Regions from separate parts of the Pseudoalteromonas thalassia genome, predicted to be linked through region 1. Evidence: predicted binding sites of a transcription regulator. Region 1 holds the regulator's gene; the other holds the start of a gene.

Region 1 (7,792 bases):
AGCAAGTTTATTACAATTAAACATATGAATTACTTTCCTGTAAATATTTGCTTAAAACGTATCAATAACTATAGCCCATAGCAATAGATAGCCGCCCCTTTTTTATGAACATTATTGCTCTAAACTAGAGTGCTTTACGGTCATTTACTTGAGCCACTTCAAGTCGTTGCCATGCCTCGAATAGCTGTCGTTGTTTATTTGAAATTTTTAATCCGTAGGTTTGCTGCATGTAGAAATAGGCATCAGCAATACGTTTTCGTGCATAAATAGGAGGCTCAAACACCCGTTGCTTAAAATCTATTTTAATAGGACAAGCACCGTATTTAGGACTATGGGATGTGACTATTCCATAGCGAAAATTAGAGCGATCAGCGTTGATTTCACCTATTGCAGGTGCCAGATTATTGATATCAGCTTCCATTTTTCGGAACTTTTCGCTGACTTTTCGGCAATTTTTGCGTCCGCCGTTCTGCCAACATTGTAACTGATGGCCAAATTCCCACGCAGGTACTATGTGCTCCCACTCAATTCGTTTTGCGCGAACATTTTCTTTGCCTGAACGTGTCATTGCATTTCGAGGTATATAGCCACATCCATTAGGATCTGGTACGAGTTTCTTACCTTGGCGTTTTATGTCACATCCACAGTAAAGGCTTTTACTATTGTCTGGTAGGGTTTTTATTAAGTGCTTTTTGGCACTAGAAAAGCTTGAAAATTGCTCTGCATTTACAGAGAAATTGATTATTAAACAAAGGGTAAAGTAGAGAAATAAACGCATATCCATCACATCAGTGAACTACAGGAAAGCTCATTTTAGAGTGACTATTCTAAAAGGAAAAGTTTTTCAACTCAGCTATAGTTGTTAGGCCGTTTTCATTAAAGGAATTACTACTATGTTACTAGGTGCTTTTTCTGTGAGTTTAAATGTAAAAGATATCCATGCCTCTAAGCTGTTTTATGAAAAGCTGGGTTTTAAAGAGTTTGCCGGCGAAATAGAGCAGCATTGGCTAATTATGAAAAACGGTGAACATTTAATTGGTTTGTTTCAAGGAATGTTTGATAAAACCATGCTGACCTTTAACCCCGGTTGGGATCAAAATGCTAAAACGTTGGCTGAGTTTGCTACTTTTGAGCAATTAGCTCTGCATTTTCAGCAGCAAGGTTTAGCAATACAAAAGGCCGGTGAAGCGAGCTTTATTATCACCGACCCAGATGGCAACCCTATTTTGATAGACCAACACGTGTAGCTGGTTTTTTACGCTTTATACGAACGTTTTGCAGTAACAAAATAATTCCGGTAATACAAAACAGCACGCTGGTGGCTGAGAAGCTGATAAGCAGTGGGTTATTAAAGTTTTCTCGCTCGTCGTAATCCATAATATGCAGCATCCAGAAAAAGTCGAAAATACGCCACAGGGTGCTGCGCACAGTGATGACTTTACCGTTTTGGCTGTCTAAATATATGGTTGTCGCAAGCCAATCATCGAAACGAACTTGCCATATGTTTTGTTTATGTGCAGCTTCGCGGGGGCCTTGTTTTAATTGCTGTACTTGCAAAACATTGGCATCAATCAGTAAGTGTGCTTTGGCGTTCGCGATAATTTCAGCCTCACTGGGTTTTGCCATGGGAGCTCCAGTATGACCATTAAAGCTGACAGTGCTTTGCTCAGTAGTAACTTCAATGGTTGGTGCATTTAAAAAGTGACTATAGTTAATCGCTTTTATTTGTTGAAATTGGGCGGTTATCCGATCAACTGATGCTGTGTAATCAGCCATCATAAATGGATTATCTAAACTGCGTTTTGCTAAATGTTTACCATGGACTTTTTCGAGGGGGAGTGAACTCATTACTAAGCCTCCCGATAGCCATAGAAGTAGTTGAATGGCTAGCAGATAGCCAAGCCATTTATGCCCTTTGCGAGCATATTTGAACATGCGTTTATTCATCATTACTCCGTTATTATTGTTGTATGGGAGCTATTTTAGGCTGTTTAACTGTATTGCCAATGCGGCATAATGTCGCATTAACTGTATTCTAGATTTGGTATATATACAAAACTGAGTTAAAGTTTCAGTCGATATCAATAGAGGGTAAAAACGAGAGTATGTCGGAAATTCAATTTTTAAATGTGGATCTGGAGCTTGAATCAAAGCACGATATTAGTGCACTTGTTGCTGATTTAAAGAAAAATGCCATGGTTTTACATTACGACCAAGATGAATACCGTCAACTAGCGCGTATTGAGGCTGCTGCTGATATCAGTACACCAGACAAAGCGATTAATCAGTTGTGTGAATTAATTGAATCGTGTTCACGAAATGCTCTTAAGCAGTGGTTATCGTGCTCTAAACGTACATTTGATATTGGCTTTGAATCAGGCGTTTCACCAAAATGTTTTAATCAAGCCCTGCATGCTGATACTTTGTTGCGTATTTCAGCGATTGGCGCAGGGGTTGAAATTACGATTTATCCAGTCGAAAAATAGCCTGAGCTTAGCGCTCTACAACAGCTGCGGTCATTCTTGATACGCAGCAAAGCTCTCCTGCGGCATTGGTAATTTTAATATCCCACACTGAAGTGCGCTTACCTAAATGAAGAGGCTTTGCTGTAGCCGTTAATACACCCTTACGAGATGCTTTCATATGGTTGGCATTAATTTCTTGGCCAACAGCATAAAATTTATTGAAATCAACCACAAAGTTAGCCGCATAGCTTGCCACTGTCTCGGCTAACACAACGTTCGCTCCGCCATGTACCATGCCCATAGGGTTATGATGCTCAGGAATGGCAGGCATAGTCGCCACTAAATAATCATCACCAATTTCATTCACCTCAATGCCCATGGTTTTCATTAAAGTACCTTGCCCGGTGATCCCTTGCTCTAAACTTTTACAAAGCTCTAGTGTGATTGGTTGATGCCAAATACTCATTGTATTTCCTTGCGTGCAAATTAAAAATAATACCTTATGGCATCTTTATACCTGGTTCAATGTTAGTTTTGTAGCAATATGATGGCGTTAATTTAAATTTGCGATTTTCAGATAACTGTATATACTCACAGTTAAATGTACTGTATGGAAAACCAGTTGTATGCGCCCATTAACAAAACGCCAATCGCAAATTTTAGAACTAATTAAAGTCTTTATTAAAGATACAGGCATGCCACCTACGCGTGCTGAAATAGCTCAAACATTGGGTTTTAAAAGTGCCAATGCTGCCGAAGAGCATCTAAAAGCACTGGCAAAAAAAGGCATGATCAAAATGAAGCCTGGGGCGAGTCGTGGTATTCAATTAATTGAAGAAGACGAACCTGAGCAATTAGGTTTACCTTTAATTGGACGAGTTGCAGCGGGTGAGCCCATTTTGGCGCAAGAACATGTTGAAAGTCATTGTCAGGTTGATCCTTCACTATTTAAACCTGCGGCTGACTTTTTACTGCGTGTAAATGGTATGAGTATGAAAGACATTGGCATCATGGATGGTGATTTACTCGCAGTACATAGAACGCAAGTTGCTGAAAATGGTCAGGTTGTTGTTGCTCGTGTTGATGAAGATGTAACTGTTAAGCGTCTTGAAAAAGCTGGGCGTAAAGTATTTTTACATGCTGAAAACGAAGAGTTTTCGCCAATTGAAGTTGATCTTGAGCATGAATCTTTCAATATTGAAGGGTTAGCGGTGGGTGTTATTCGCAATGCCGACTGGATGTAACTGTTTCTAAAATAGTGCACCAAATTGCTGTAATTTGGTGCGTTGCTTGTTTTTTATTATTTAGCATTGATTTGTAAACCCTTACTCTTTGTATAAAGCCTTACATGGCGCAGTTTTTCACTCTTTTTTTACTCTCACTTTGCCTCTCATTTTAAAATAACGCGCTGATTATAGTTGTTATTTTTGCACCAAAATAAACATTTATTACTACTAAAACTTGCTTATTGCTCATTTTTTAACTAATTGGTTAATACAGTGTATTAACACCTGATTAATAAAAATACACTCAAATGTGCTAGGTGTTAAACATAGGGTTGGTATCATCGCTGGGTCAAAATGATACGTAGTCGCTCTGAACAATAAAAAAAACGAATGGGCACCTTGTTGTATCGCCTTTTCGCTTTGCGTCTTGCAATAGCATTAAAAGGAGCCGTCACATGGGTAAACTGCGTTATGCCTTGTGGCTTATATTACTCGCACCTGTGCAGTTAGCATTGGCAAATAGCCAATTTAATATGCGTAAAGGGGTGACTGATATAAGTAATAGTGTTTATGAATTACACATGACGATATTTATTATCTGTTGTGTGATAGGCATCATCGTTTTTGCGGTGATGTTTTGGGCTTTGATCCACCATCGAAAGTCGAAAGGAGCCAAGCCTGCACAATTCCACGAAAGTACCAAGGTTGAAATTCTTTGGACTGCCATACCATTTGTGATCTTAATCGCCATGGCAATTCCAGCTACAAAAACACTGATAGCGATGGAAGATGCTTCTAAAGCCGATATTACAATTAAAGTAACGGGCTCACAGTGGAAATGGCATTACGAGTACATGGGCGAGGAAATTGCTTATTACTCAATTCTATCTACTCCAAAAGATCAAATAGATAACCAAGCTGACAAAACAGAACATTACTTACTTGAGGTTGATAAGCCTTTAGTACTTCCTATCAATAAAAAAGTTCGTTTTCTAATGACCTCAGATGATGTTATTCACTCATGGTGGGTGCCTGACTTTGCGGTTAAAAAAGATGCGAACCCGGGCTTTATCAATGAGGCATGGACACGCATAAATGAGCCAGGCATCTACCGGGGTCAGTGTGCTGAGTTGTGTGGTAAAGATCATGGTTTCATGCCTGTTGTTGTGCAAGCGTTGCCTGAAGACGAATTTGCTAACTGGCTAGCAGAAGCTAAGCAAGAAAAGGCCAATGCTGCAGCAGCTGATGCGGCTTTATTAGATCAAACATTACCGAAAGAAGAATTAATGGTTCTTGGGGAGCAAGTTTATATGGCAAGTTGTGCGGCTTGTCATCAGCCTACAGGAATGGGCTTGCCGGGAGTGTTTCCTGCTCTTAAGGGGAGTCCAATTGTGCTTGGAGATGTAAAAGACCACATCGACATCGTATTACATGGTAAGCCGGGTACAGCGATGCAAGCATTTGATAAACAGCTTTCAATTAAGCAACTTGCTGCGGTTATCACATATAAGCGAAATGCATGGGGTAACGACACAGGCGATGTGATTCAACCAAGTCAAATTCAAGCAGCTATCGATGCAGCAACGGAGGCGAAAGAATGAGCAACGTTATTAATGAACAAGCCACTGAGCATGCGCATCATGACCATCATCCTGCAAAAGGTTTCAAACGTTGGCTTTACACCACCAATCATAAAGATATTGGCAGTTTATACCTGATATTTTCGCTCACTATGTTTTTAATTGGTGGCGCGATGGCAATGGTGATCCGCGCTGAATTGTTTCAACCTGGTTTACAACTAGTCGATCCACACTTTTTTAACCAAATGACCACAGTGCATGGTTTGATAATGGTATTTGGTGCGGTAATGCCGGCATTTACAGGGCTTGCTAACTGGATGGTGCCTATGATGATCGGTGCACCCGATATGGCGCTACCACGGATGAATAACTGGAGTTTTTGGATTTTACCATTCGCGTTTTTAATCTTGTTGGCATCGTTACTTATGCCAGGTGGTGGTCCTGCATTTGGTTGGACTTTTTATGCGCCACTTTCAACGACCTATAGTAACGATAATACAGCCTTGTTTGTGTTTGCTGTACATATCATGGGTATTAGTTCAATCATGGGAGCGATTAACGTTATTGTGACTATCGTTAATATGCGAGCGCCCGGCATGACATGGATGAAGTTACCACTGTTTGTGTGGACTTGGCTTATTACGGCATTTTTGTTGATTGCTGTGATGCCTGTTTTAGCAGGGGCGGTCACTATGGTGTTGACCGATAAATACTTTGCAACCAGCTTTTTTGATGCGGCGGGGGGCGGTGACCCTGTGATGTTCCAGCACATCTTTTGGTTTTTCGGTCACCCTGAAGTGTACATCATGATTTTGCCGGCATTTGGTATTATTTCAACCATCGTGCCGACCTTCTCACGCAAGAAGTTATTTGGCTACGCTTCTATGGTGTATGCGACCTCGTCGATTGCACTTTTGAGCTTTATTGTATGGGCACACCACATGTTCACCACAGGGATGCCTGTAGCCGGTGAGCTGTTTTTCATGTATGCAACCATGCTCATTTCGGTACCAACTGGGGTTAAAGTGTTTAACTGGGTTGCAACCATGTGGCGAGGCTCAATTAGCTTTGAAATTCCGATGATGTTTGCCATTGCCTTTATTGTGCTGTTCACCTTAGGTGGGTTCTCTGGCTTGATGCTGGCGATTACACCGGCAGATTTCCAGTATCACGATACTTACTTTGTGGTTGCGCATTTCCATTATGTATTAGTGACAGGGGCTGTGTTCTCAATTATGGCAGGAGCCTACTACTGGCTACCTAAATGGACTGGCAACATGTACAACGAAACACTTGCGAAATGGCATTTCTGGCTATCACTGATCAGTGTCAACGTGTTGTTCTTCCCTATGCACTTTGTTGGCCTTGCGGGTATGCCGCGCCGTATTCCTGATTACGCCCTTCAATTTGCTGACTTTAACGCCATTATCAGTATTGGTGGTTTTGCCTTCGGTTTATCACAGCTACTGTTCGTGCTTGTTGTTTTTAAATGCGCACGAGGCGGCGAAAAAGCACCTGCTAAGGTATGGGACGGTGCAGAAGGTTTAGAGTGGGAAGTTGATTCGCCCGCACCGTATCACACCTTTGAAACACCGCCGGAGATCAAATAATGAACCATGCACCTTTGCTCAAAAAGCTGTTGTTAGCATGCTTAGGTATGTTTGCATTCGCCTTTGCATTGGTGCCACTTTACGATGTGTTTTGTGATGTCACAGGTTTAAATGGTAAGCCATCACTCGAACAAGCAAAAGAGAGTGAAACGGTAAGCATAGACCGTCAAGTTGATGTGAGTTTTACAACGCATGCGCAAAGTGGTGCGCCTTTTGATGTGCAATCAGCTCAGTACAGTGTGGTTGTTCAACCAGGAGCGATGCGAGAAGTAAAGTTTACAGCAAAAAACACCAGTAATAACGACAAAGTGATGCAGGCTATTCCGTCTGTATCACCGGGAAAAGCAGCAAAATACTTACATAAAATCGCGTGTTTTTGTTTTGATCAACAACCACTTAAAGCGGGCGAAGAAGTTGAGTTTACCTTGTTGTTTTATGTTGATACGGAATTACCCGACGATGTAGAAGAGCTGACATTGTCCTATACCGTGTTTGATATTAGCGGGCAAGTTGTGGCTAAAAACGATTAAGCCGCCAAGCTAATTGCTAATTGGGAGCAAACAAAATGAGTCAAAATTACGAAAAATATTATGTTCCGGCCCAGAGCCCATGGCCAATAGTTGGTGCGATTGCAATGTTCTTAATTGCTGTCGGGGCAGGCCTGACAGTGATGCAAGTAAGCGCAGAAGCTAGCAGTGGTCAATATGTGTTGTATTTAGGCATTGCGATACTATGTTACATGCTGTTTAGCTGGTTTAAAAACGTCATCGAAGAATCACACAGTGGTTTATATTCAGCGCAAATGGATCGTTCATTTAGACAAGGAATGAGCTGGTTTATTTTTTCTGAAGTTATGTTTTTTATGGCATTTTTTGGTGCTCTGTTTTATGCCCGTATGATTTCAGTACCTT
Region 2 (7,792 bases), on a different contig from region 1:
GATCAACATCGAAACCCACAGAGGTGAGCTGCTCTAATGGTTTAATATCTTCTTTTTTTACGTTTATGTTATCTTCAACTTGGTCAACTAACAGACCTATATGAGGCGTGATGCCATCTTTTGTTGTGAAGATAATAATTGGCTTGTAATCAAGGATAATTTGTTCTCGGGCTGACTCAAATAATCTGACGAGTTGATTAAATACCTGACGTTTTTTTTCTTCAAAAACACTAAGAACTTTTTCTTGGGGTTGGCTTTTCTGTAACTCTAATAATTCTCTGGCCATGGCATGTAGTTCACGATGAGGTGCATCGAACTTAACAATAATGCTGTGTAAATCCTCGTTATCTGTTTTGAAATTGTTATACCAGCGGCCAAATTCACACTTATCAGGATCTGTTGATTTAGTGAATGGAGTGCCTGTTACTAAGCTGTGCTCCAGCGCATTTAGCCACTCTAGGTGCTCTTTTTCTCGTTCTACTAATAAATCTGATAGTGCAGTGTTTGTATCACTTGTTGATTGGTTGTTTAAAACGATGCCTAAATCAAAGATAGGGGTGGGTGTATCCATGTAGTCTTTTACACCAATGAAGCTTTTATTTTCATTCGGCAAAGATGTCAAATTTCCTTCATAACGTTCAGTCAGAAGTATATCGAGAATTTTTAATGAAATGGTCTTTTGCCCGACACGAAAATTTATCAGATCCATATTTCCCTCAAAGCTTTGTTAAGTCTTTATAGCATAGAACATTATTGCTAATTAGTTGTAGTTAAATTTAATTACTTTTGTAGTATGAGCGATAGATTTTTTTTATCTTATCTTTATCGGGGTCACTAAACAGAGCGGCTAGCTCACTATCTCTGTCAAAGGTTTTGTTTAGCTGGATTAGTAAGCATTGATTATTTAGTGGTGTAGGGCATTCTTTTGCGGCTTCTACTAAAGCTGCTGCATTCAAATAGCCTTCAAAAATAATTCGATTAGGGGTCACATTATAAGGTTTGATATCTTCCTTAAAGCTTTTACACCAGGCGTTTTCACATTTATTAGGATTGGGGACCACTTCTGTGACCATTATATTTGCTGGGTGTTTTACAAGAGCAAATAAATCGTGGCTAGAAACAAATGAAACGGATGTAAAGTCAGGTTTGAAACCTTGTTCATAGCTGGTATTTATAAATTCGGCTAGCGGTTGATAGGTCCCTACCATACAAACAGCCGTTACTTCGCTTTGCTTCAGGGTTTCTAACGCTTTCGATATATCTGAACTATTTCTTCTAAAACGAGCTACTTCGATAGGTTTGATGCCAAACTCTTCTAAAGCAGTGATTAAGTTACTTTCAACCATGTAGCCAAATTCATCAGCTTGAATGATTAAGCCGATCTTTTGATGGTTACGTTCTTTTATCAAATAGTTTATCTGCTCAATAGCTTCATCTTGATAGCTAGCTCGTAAGTTAAACACATTGGGCATTGAGCTATTATGCAGAAAATCAGCGCCTGTAAACGGCATTAGAAAGGGAATGCGGTGCCTATCTAGTAATGGTTTTATGGCGTGAGCGGTGGGTGTTCCCATCGAGCCGAAAATCGCGTGAATTTTTTCGGTGTACAAAAACTGTCTTGTATTTACAACGGTGTTTTTTGGCTCATATCCATCGTCAGCGAGTATAAGATCTATATTCTGGCCATTGATCCCTTGGGTTTTGTTAACTTTATCGAAGTAAATTTTACTGCCTAGCGCAAGTTGCTCACCGATTTGTTTGGCAGGTCCTGTTAATGCGGTAGACATGCCTAACTTTATAGGGGGTTGCGTATGTTGCGCTAAACTAGTTGTTGGTATCAACACCAGGGTTATTAAAAGGGCATTGAGTACTTTTAGTCTTAAGTGATTTATAGTGAGCATACCAACCTTTTACTGCGGTTATAAACTGTGAATCGAGTTCTTTACGGCCAGCAAAATTAGCTTCATAAATAAAGCTATTCACAGATGTCTGCTGTAATACTAGTCTAATAAGGATGAATTTTGTATTTTCATCTAATAATTTTAGACTAACTGGTGTGTGCCATATTAGTTGCCACAGTAAAGGTTGTATATTGAAAAGATTGAAATCATCACTGATGATCCGCTCTGCTCTAGTGGATAATGCAGTAGGGCAAGCAGAGCTTGGCAAATGCGATACTAATTGATCAACTAACTGACAAGGTAAGCTTTTAAAGTGCCCTAACAATTGCACTGATATGTCTAACTTAAACTCATTAATGAGTTGCTGTACCAATGAACTATTTTGTTTGCAAAGCGATTTTATCACTAAAGCAGGGTGCTCAGCTGTTGCCTTATCATGACTAAAACCGAGTTTTACGACATGAAAGCCATTGTGCTGCCAGAATCTAACAAGCGATGCATTAGCACCAAAACTTGCCCCAAAATAGCTACAATTATCTAACTGTCTTTCGCAGTATTTTAATAAGGCTGAGCCAATTCCTTGCTGATGGCATTCGGGTGCTATCGCTATTCTTACAACCCGAGCAGAGACCTCTGTCAGAAAGTGTGAGTCTTTGCTTAGTTGAGTAAGTGTTTGTGCCATCAAATGGCCATGCGGACGACGCTGACCGGTTTTAACATGGTCTGCTATATCTTTAGTCAGTCCACCTTCGAGAGCAACCAAGCAGACGCCTTTGAGCTCATCTGCTTGAGTGCAAATAAACAATTGTAATTCAGGCGCATCAAGCAATTGGCGTAAATCATTAACACTGGTTTGATAATGTGCCAAAGCAAGTAAGGCTATTATCTGGCCTAGCAGTTGCTCGTTATCAACAAGTTGTTGTTTGCTTACTTGTGCAAAATTGAGAGATTGTTCTTTACTTGTGTGTTGGTACTTTGCATCGAGAAGTAATAGTTCGCGTAGGCTATTTTCTAGTGGATCATGTTTAGCAAAACGAATTGGCTCATCCAGAGTAATAGTCTTTAGCGATTTAAATTGACTGCGCAAGTAATGTAAAAAGCGTAACGTGTAACCTCGTCCATTTCCTTCATAACCAACCATAGTGCTAGCAAATACAATTCGTGGGTAACTTTTCAGGATCTGCAATAATAGTGGAACTGGAATCGCTGCTGCTTCGTCGACAAACAGCAGATCGCAATCAGGTTTTTCATTTAGCAGTATATCTGGCGCAATATAGCTAAGGTTAGCTAATTGCTTACAGTTTTGCTCTTTGCTAACACCAAGCTCAGCAGCTAAATGTTTAAAGCTTGTTTGTACAGCTTTGGCTTGGGTTGCACAAATAAGGATTTTTTTATCTTGAAGATTGGCTGCTGCAAGTCCTAAAGCCGCTGACTTACCACGACCTCGGTCGGCACTGATCACAAAAGGACGATTAGCGCGTCCTGTCGCGGTTTTAATAATTTGCTCAACACATGTTTGTTGTTGCTGAAAATTTATCTCAGCAGTTGCTGGTGATACTGATTGGTAAGCAGGGAGCGAGTGCTCAGTAAAATAATGTGGCTGCAACTTTAGCTTGGCGAATAAACGCTGATTAAAAAAGCTGTGTTGAATCACTTGGCCATAGGAGGTAATACTTGTGAGTGCAGGATCTTGCCAATTACTGTCATCAGGCAGCAATAGTATCAGTACACCTCCTGCTTTTACGGTGCCTGCAAGTGCGGCTAGTTTATCGGCATATAAGCCGCTAAAACCATCAAAAATTGCGTATTGAAACTCTTGACCAAGAATTTGGTGAGCATGTTTTGGAAACTCACTATTTGCTAATAATGAGCTGCTACTGAAAACATAGCTATTTTTAAGCGCTAATTGGTTTGCAAACTGATAGCACCAAGCTTCGCTTCCTTGCACTATGACAAGCTGGCGATGCTTTGCAATCACCAGCTCGTTGCACAGTGCTGTTAAATACTCATTATAAGGCTTGAAGTCTTGCATACTGTGTTACAAGCCATTTACTGCCTAGGTCATCAAAGTTCACTTGAATACGTGACTGTGCGCCGCTACCTTCGTAATTGAGTACGGTTCCTGCACCGAACTTAGCGTGTAATACGCGTTGCCCCAAGTTAAAGCCGCTATCTTCAAATGCGGCATGTGTTACTGATGGACTAAAACGACCTGCTGCAGGCGGTCTTGAAACCTGTGTTTTAATACGAATTTCTTCGATGCAATCTTCAGGCATTTCACGTAAAAAGCGTGATGGGCTGTGGTATTTTTCTTGGCCGTATAAACGACGACTTTCTGCGTGGCTAATGTATAGTTTTTCCATGGCGCGAGTCATACCGACATAACATAAACGGCGCTCTTCTTCTAAACGGCCAGACTCTTCATTACTTTGTTGAGATGGGAACATGCCTTCTTCAACACCAACCATAAATACCAACGGGAACTCTAGGCCTTTTGCTGAGTGCAGGGTCATCATTTGTACCGCGTCTTCGTGCTCGTCAGCTTGACCTTCGCCAGATTCTAGAGAGGTATATGCCAAAAAGCCCTGTAGTGGCGAGCTGAACTCTTCATCTTCAGGGAGTTCATATTGACCACAAGCACTAATAAGCTCTTCTAAGTTTTCTACCCGGGCACGGCCTTTTTCACCTTTTTCAGCTTGATACATTGCCATTAACCCAGAGGTTTGAATGGCGTATTTCGCTTGTTCTTCTAAAGTGAGATCGCTGATCTTATCTTCGATATGCTCAACAAGCTCTAAGAATTTAGTGACGGCACTCGCTGCACGGCCAGATAAATGCTGCTGCTCGATAATAGCTTTTGCGGCATACCAAAGTGGCAATGATTCATTGCGCGCGCAATCACGAATATGGCTTAGTGTTTTATCACCTATGCCACGGGCTGGGGTGTTAATAACGCGCTCGAAAGCGGCATCATCTTGACGGTTACCCACTAAACGTAAATACGAAAGTGCATCTTTGATCTCTTGGCGTTCGAAGAAGCGCATACCGCCGTAAATACGGTATTTTAAACCTTCTTGTAGCATCGCTTCCTCGAGTACACGAGATTGCGCGTTGTTACGGTATAAAATCGCGGCATCTTGTAATGCATTACCTGCATTTAGCCAGCTACGCAGTTTGCTGCTGACAAAGCGCGCTTCGTCTAATTCATTAAACGCAGCGTAAACAGAAATAGGCTCACCATCATTGCCGTCTGTCCAAAGGCTTTTACCCATGCGTTCTGCATTGTTTTTGATCAGCGCATTTGAGGCTTTCAAGATGGTTGCCGTTGAGCGGTAATTTTGTTCAAGGCGAATGGTTTCGGCTTCGAAGTCAGTTAAAAAGCGTTTGATATTTTCAATTTTTGCGCCACGCCAGCCATAGATACTTTGGTCATCATCACCCACAATCATAATACTGTTCGTATTACCCGCGAGTAGTTTTAACCAAGCGTATTGGATTGTATTAGTATCTTGGAACTCGTCTACTAGCATGTGAGCAAAACGCTGTTGATAGTGACGTAAAAGTGTTGGGTGGTTCTTAAGTACTTCGTAGCAGCGTAGCAGAATTTCGGCAAAGTCGACCAAACCTGCGCGGTCACAAGCCTCTTGATATGCAGCGTAGACTTTCAGCATCATCTGCTCATTAATATCATAGGCTTGAATGTCTTTAGGACGTAGACCTTCATCTTTTTTCGCGCTGATATACCAACCAAATTGTTTTGCTGGCCACTTTTTATCATCGATGTTCATCGCTTTAAGCAAGCGTTTGATCATACGTTGTTGATCGTCAGAATCTAAGATTTGAAAGCTTTCAGGCAAGTTCGCTTCACGGTGATGGGCGCGTAAAATGCGGTGAGATAAGCCATGGAAAGTGCCAATCCACATACCGCCAACCGGTGCTTTTAAGGTTTCTTCTACACGGGTGCGCATTTCTTTCGCGGCTTTGTTAGTGAAGGTTACCGCAAAGATGCTGTATGCAGAAGCTTGCTCAACTTGCATGAGCCATGCGATGCGATGAACAAGTACTCGAGTTTTACCAGAACCCGCACCTGCAAGTACTAGCATGTTTTGCAATGGGGCTGCGACTGCATCCCGTTGTTTATCATTTAAGCCATCGAGTAATTCAGAAACGTCCATCGTTACGCCTTTTCAATCTATAATGGGTGGAGTATAACAGGTGTTTATGCAAGGCTAAATAAAATACTGTTTTTATAAACAGCTATTTTGGCAAGTCATTAAAATTACGATATAAAAATTGTGAATTTGACCGATTTTTAGCAAAAAGAACTAAAATAAAAATAACGCTACTTTTTAACACTTTGATTTGTAAGTCATAATAAGTTGGCATAAAGTGTGTTTATAAAAAGTATAATCATTAAAAACTACAGAGGTTAGTATGGCAGAGCAAGGTTCTGGCGGTAATGTAATCGCAGCAATATGTAATATCTTTTTTCCTGGTTTAGGGCAATTGGTACAAGGTCGTTTAATGGCGGCCATTGCATTCTTTTTAGCATGGGTGATTAGTGGTGCACTAATATATGTTGCAGTAGGTTTTATTTTACTGCCAATCGTATACCTATGGGCGATTATTGATGCTGCACGCTTCAAATCGCGACTCTAGCTATTTTAAATAGCATAAATACGAGCGCCCGCATGGGCGCTCGTGTTGTTTTAATCTTGCAAAACTCGCCACGTCTAGCTGCAAACGGTATAATTAGCACATAACGTATTACGAGTACCCTTCATGGAATATCAATTTATCCGCGACCCAATTAGCGGTTTACGCATTAAAATTTCCTCTGAACATGCCGTCATAGGCCGTTGGCTAAACGAAGAAGTCGGTAAAGAAAAAATCGCGATGGTGCAAGCGTTGATCTCTGCGGTTAAGAGCAGCAATGAGCCATTAACTTTACAAGGTCAAGAAATTGATTTGATCTTAAGTAAAGATGAAGCGTTATTCGAAGCACATGCATTACATCAAGACAACGAAGACCTAGTTGCCTATCAAGATGATGATTTAATGCTTGAAGAAGAAGGCCTCTGCAGTGGCTGCGGCTTTGAAGACTTTGTTGATTTAATTGAATCTTGGCAAGAGTTTACACAAGGCCGATAAGCAGAAACATGTTCTGCTTATCGGTTGCCAATTTATTGCTCACTCACTGATTTAACAGCGGCTAGTAATAAATCTTCTGTTAAGCGTACTTTGTAATTTGGGTTAGCGTATTGAAAATGAACTAACCCATTCGTGTCTATCACGAATACTGCGGGTACTGGTAGCGCGACCTTCGCCTCACCCTCTAACGAGACAAAGTTAACCCCAAGCTTATTACGGTAAATCTTTGCTGTTTTGTCATCTAAATAAAACGCTAGACCTAACGTTTGCGCCAAAGTGAGGCTGTCGTCAGAAAGCAATTGATAGCTAGGAGCTGTAATTTTTGTTTCAGCGAGTTTTTCAGGGCTGTCTGGCGAAACGGCAATTAATTGCGCGTTTAAATCTGCTAATTCTTTCTCAATTTTTTGTACGCTAGCCAATTGCTTTGAACAATATGGGCACCAACCGCCACGATAAACAATGAGCACCGTGGTTTTTTCTTTAAAGCGTTCAGTTAAAGACACTGTTTTGCCGTATTGGTCTTTTAATTCAATATTTGGCACCGTTAATCCTGGTAATAATGGACTGACTCGCTCAGCAGATTCTGCAATATTGGTCGCAGTTGCAGCGATAACTTGGCTTGATAGTACAAACAACGCGCTAATGAGTAGAGATTTAAACATGGGCTTCCTCGGTTATTTTTTTCAACTGCAAAGATGACCTGATTGTTGCGGGATTTATTTCATCTTTACCTACATCAA

What was found. The regulator LexA, encoded in region 1, represses DNA repair genes until DNA is damaged. The targets are predictions, from matches to a motif close to TACTGTATNNNNATACAGTA.
Positions count from the first base shown of each region.
Region 2: a site for LexA is predicted at 6,141-6,160, ahead of uvrD (DNA helicase II). Genes of this name have one in related genera too.

Region 1 is NZ_JBMMUE010000014.1:31,265-39,056, forward strand. It holds gene AAEU31_RS15645 (S41 family peptidase) at 1-24, opposite strand, end outside; gene AAEU31_RS15650 (endonuclease) at 125-778, opposite strand; gene AAEU31_RS15655 (VOC family protein) at 894-1,247, shown strand; gene AAEU31_RS15660 (hypothetical protein) at 1,222-1,947, opposite strand; gene AAEU31_RS15665 (hypothetical protein) at 2,106-2,486, shown strand; gene AAEU31_RS15670 (PaaI family thioesterase) at 2,494-2,931, opposite strand; gene lexA (transcriptional repressor LexA) at 3,092-3,709, shown strand; gene coxB (cytochrome c oxidase subunit II) at 4,147-5,292, shown strand; gene ctaD (cytochrome c oxidase subunit I) at 5,289-6,881, shown strand; gene AAEU31_RS15690 (cytochrome c oxidase assembly protein) at 6,881-7,411, shown strand; gene AAEU31_RS15695 (cytochrome c oxidase subunit 3) at 7,447-7,792, shown strand, end outside.
Region 2 is NZ_JBMMUE010000009.1:184,553-192,344, reverse strand. It holds gene AAEU31_RS12650 (CZB domain-containing protein) at 1-709, opposite strand, end outside; gene AAEU31_RS12645 (ABC transporter substrate-binding protein) at 777-1,901, opposite strand; gene AAEU31_RS12640 (GNAT family N-acetyltransferase) at 1,825-3,933, opposite strand; gene uvrD (DNA helicase II) at 3,911-6,076, opposite strand; gene AAEU31_RS12630 (hypothetical protein) at 6,336-6,560, shown strand; gene AAEU31_RS12625 (YacL family protein) at 6,684-7,052, shown strand; gene AAEU31_RS12620 (peroxiredoxin-like family protein) at 7,085-7,714, opposite strand.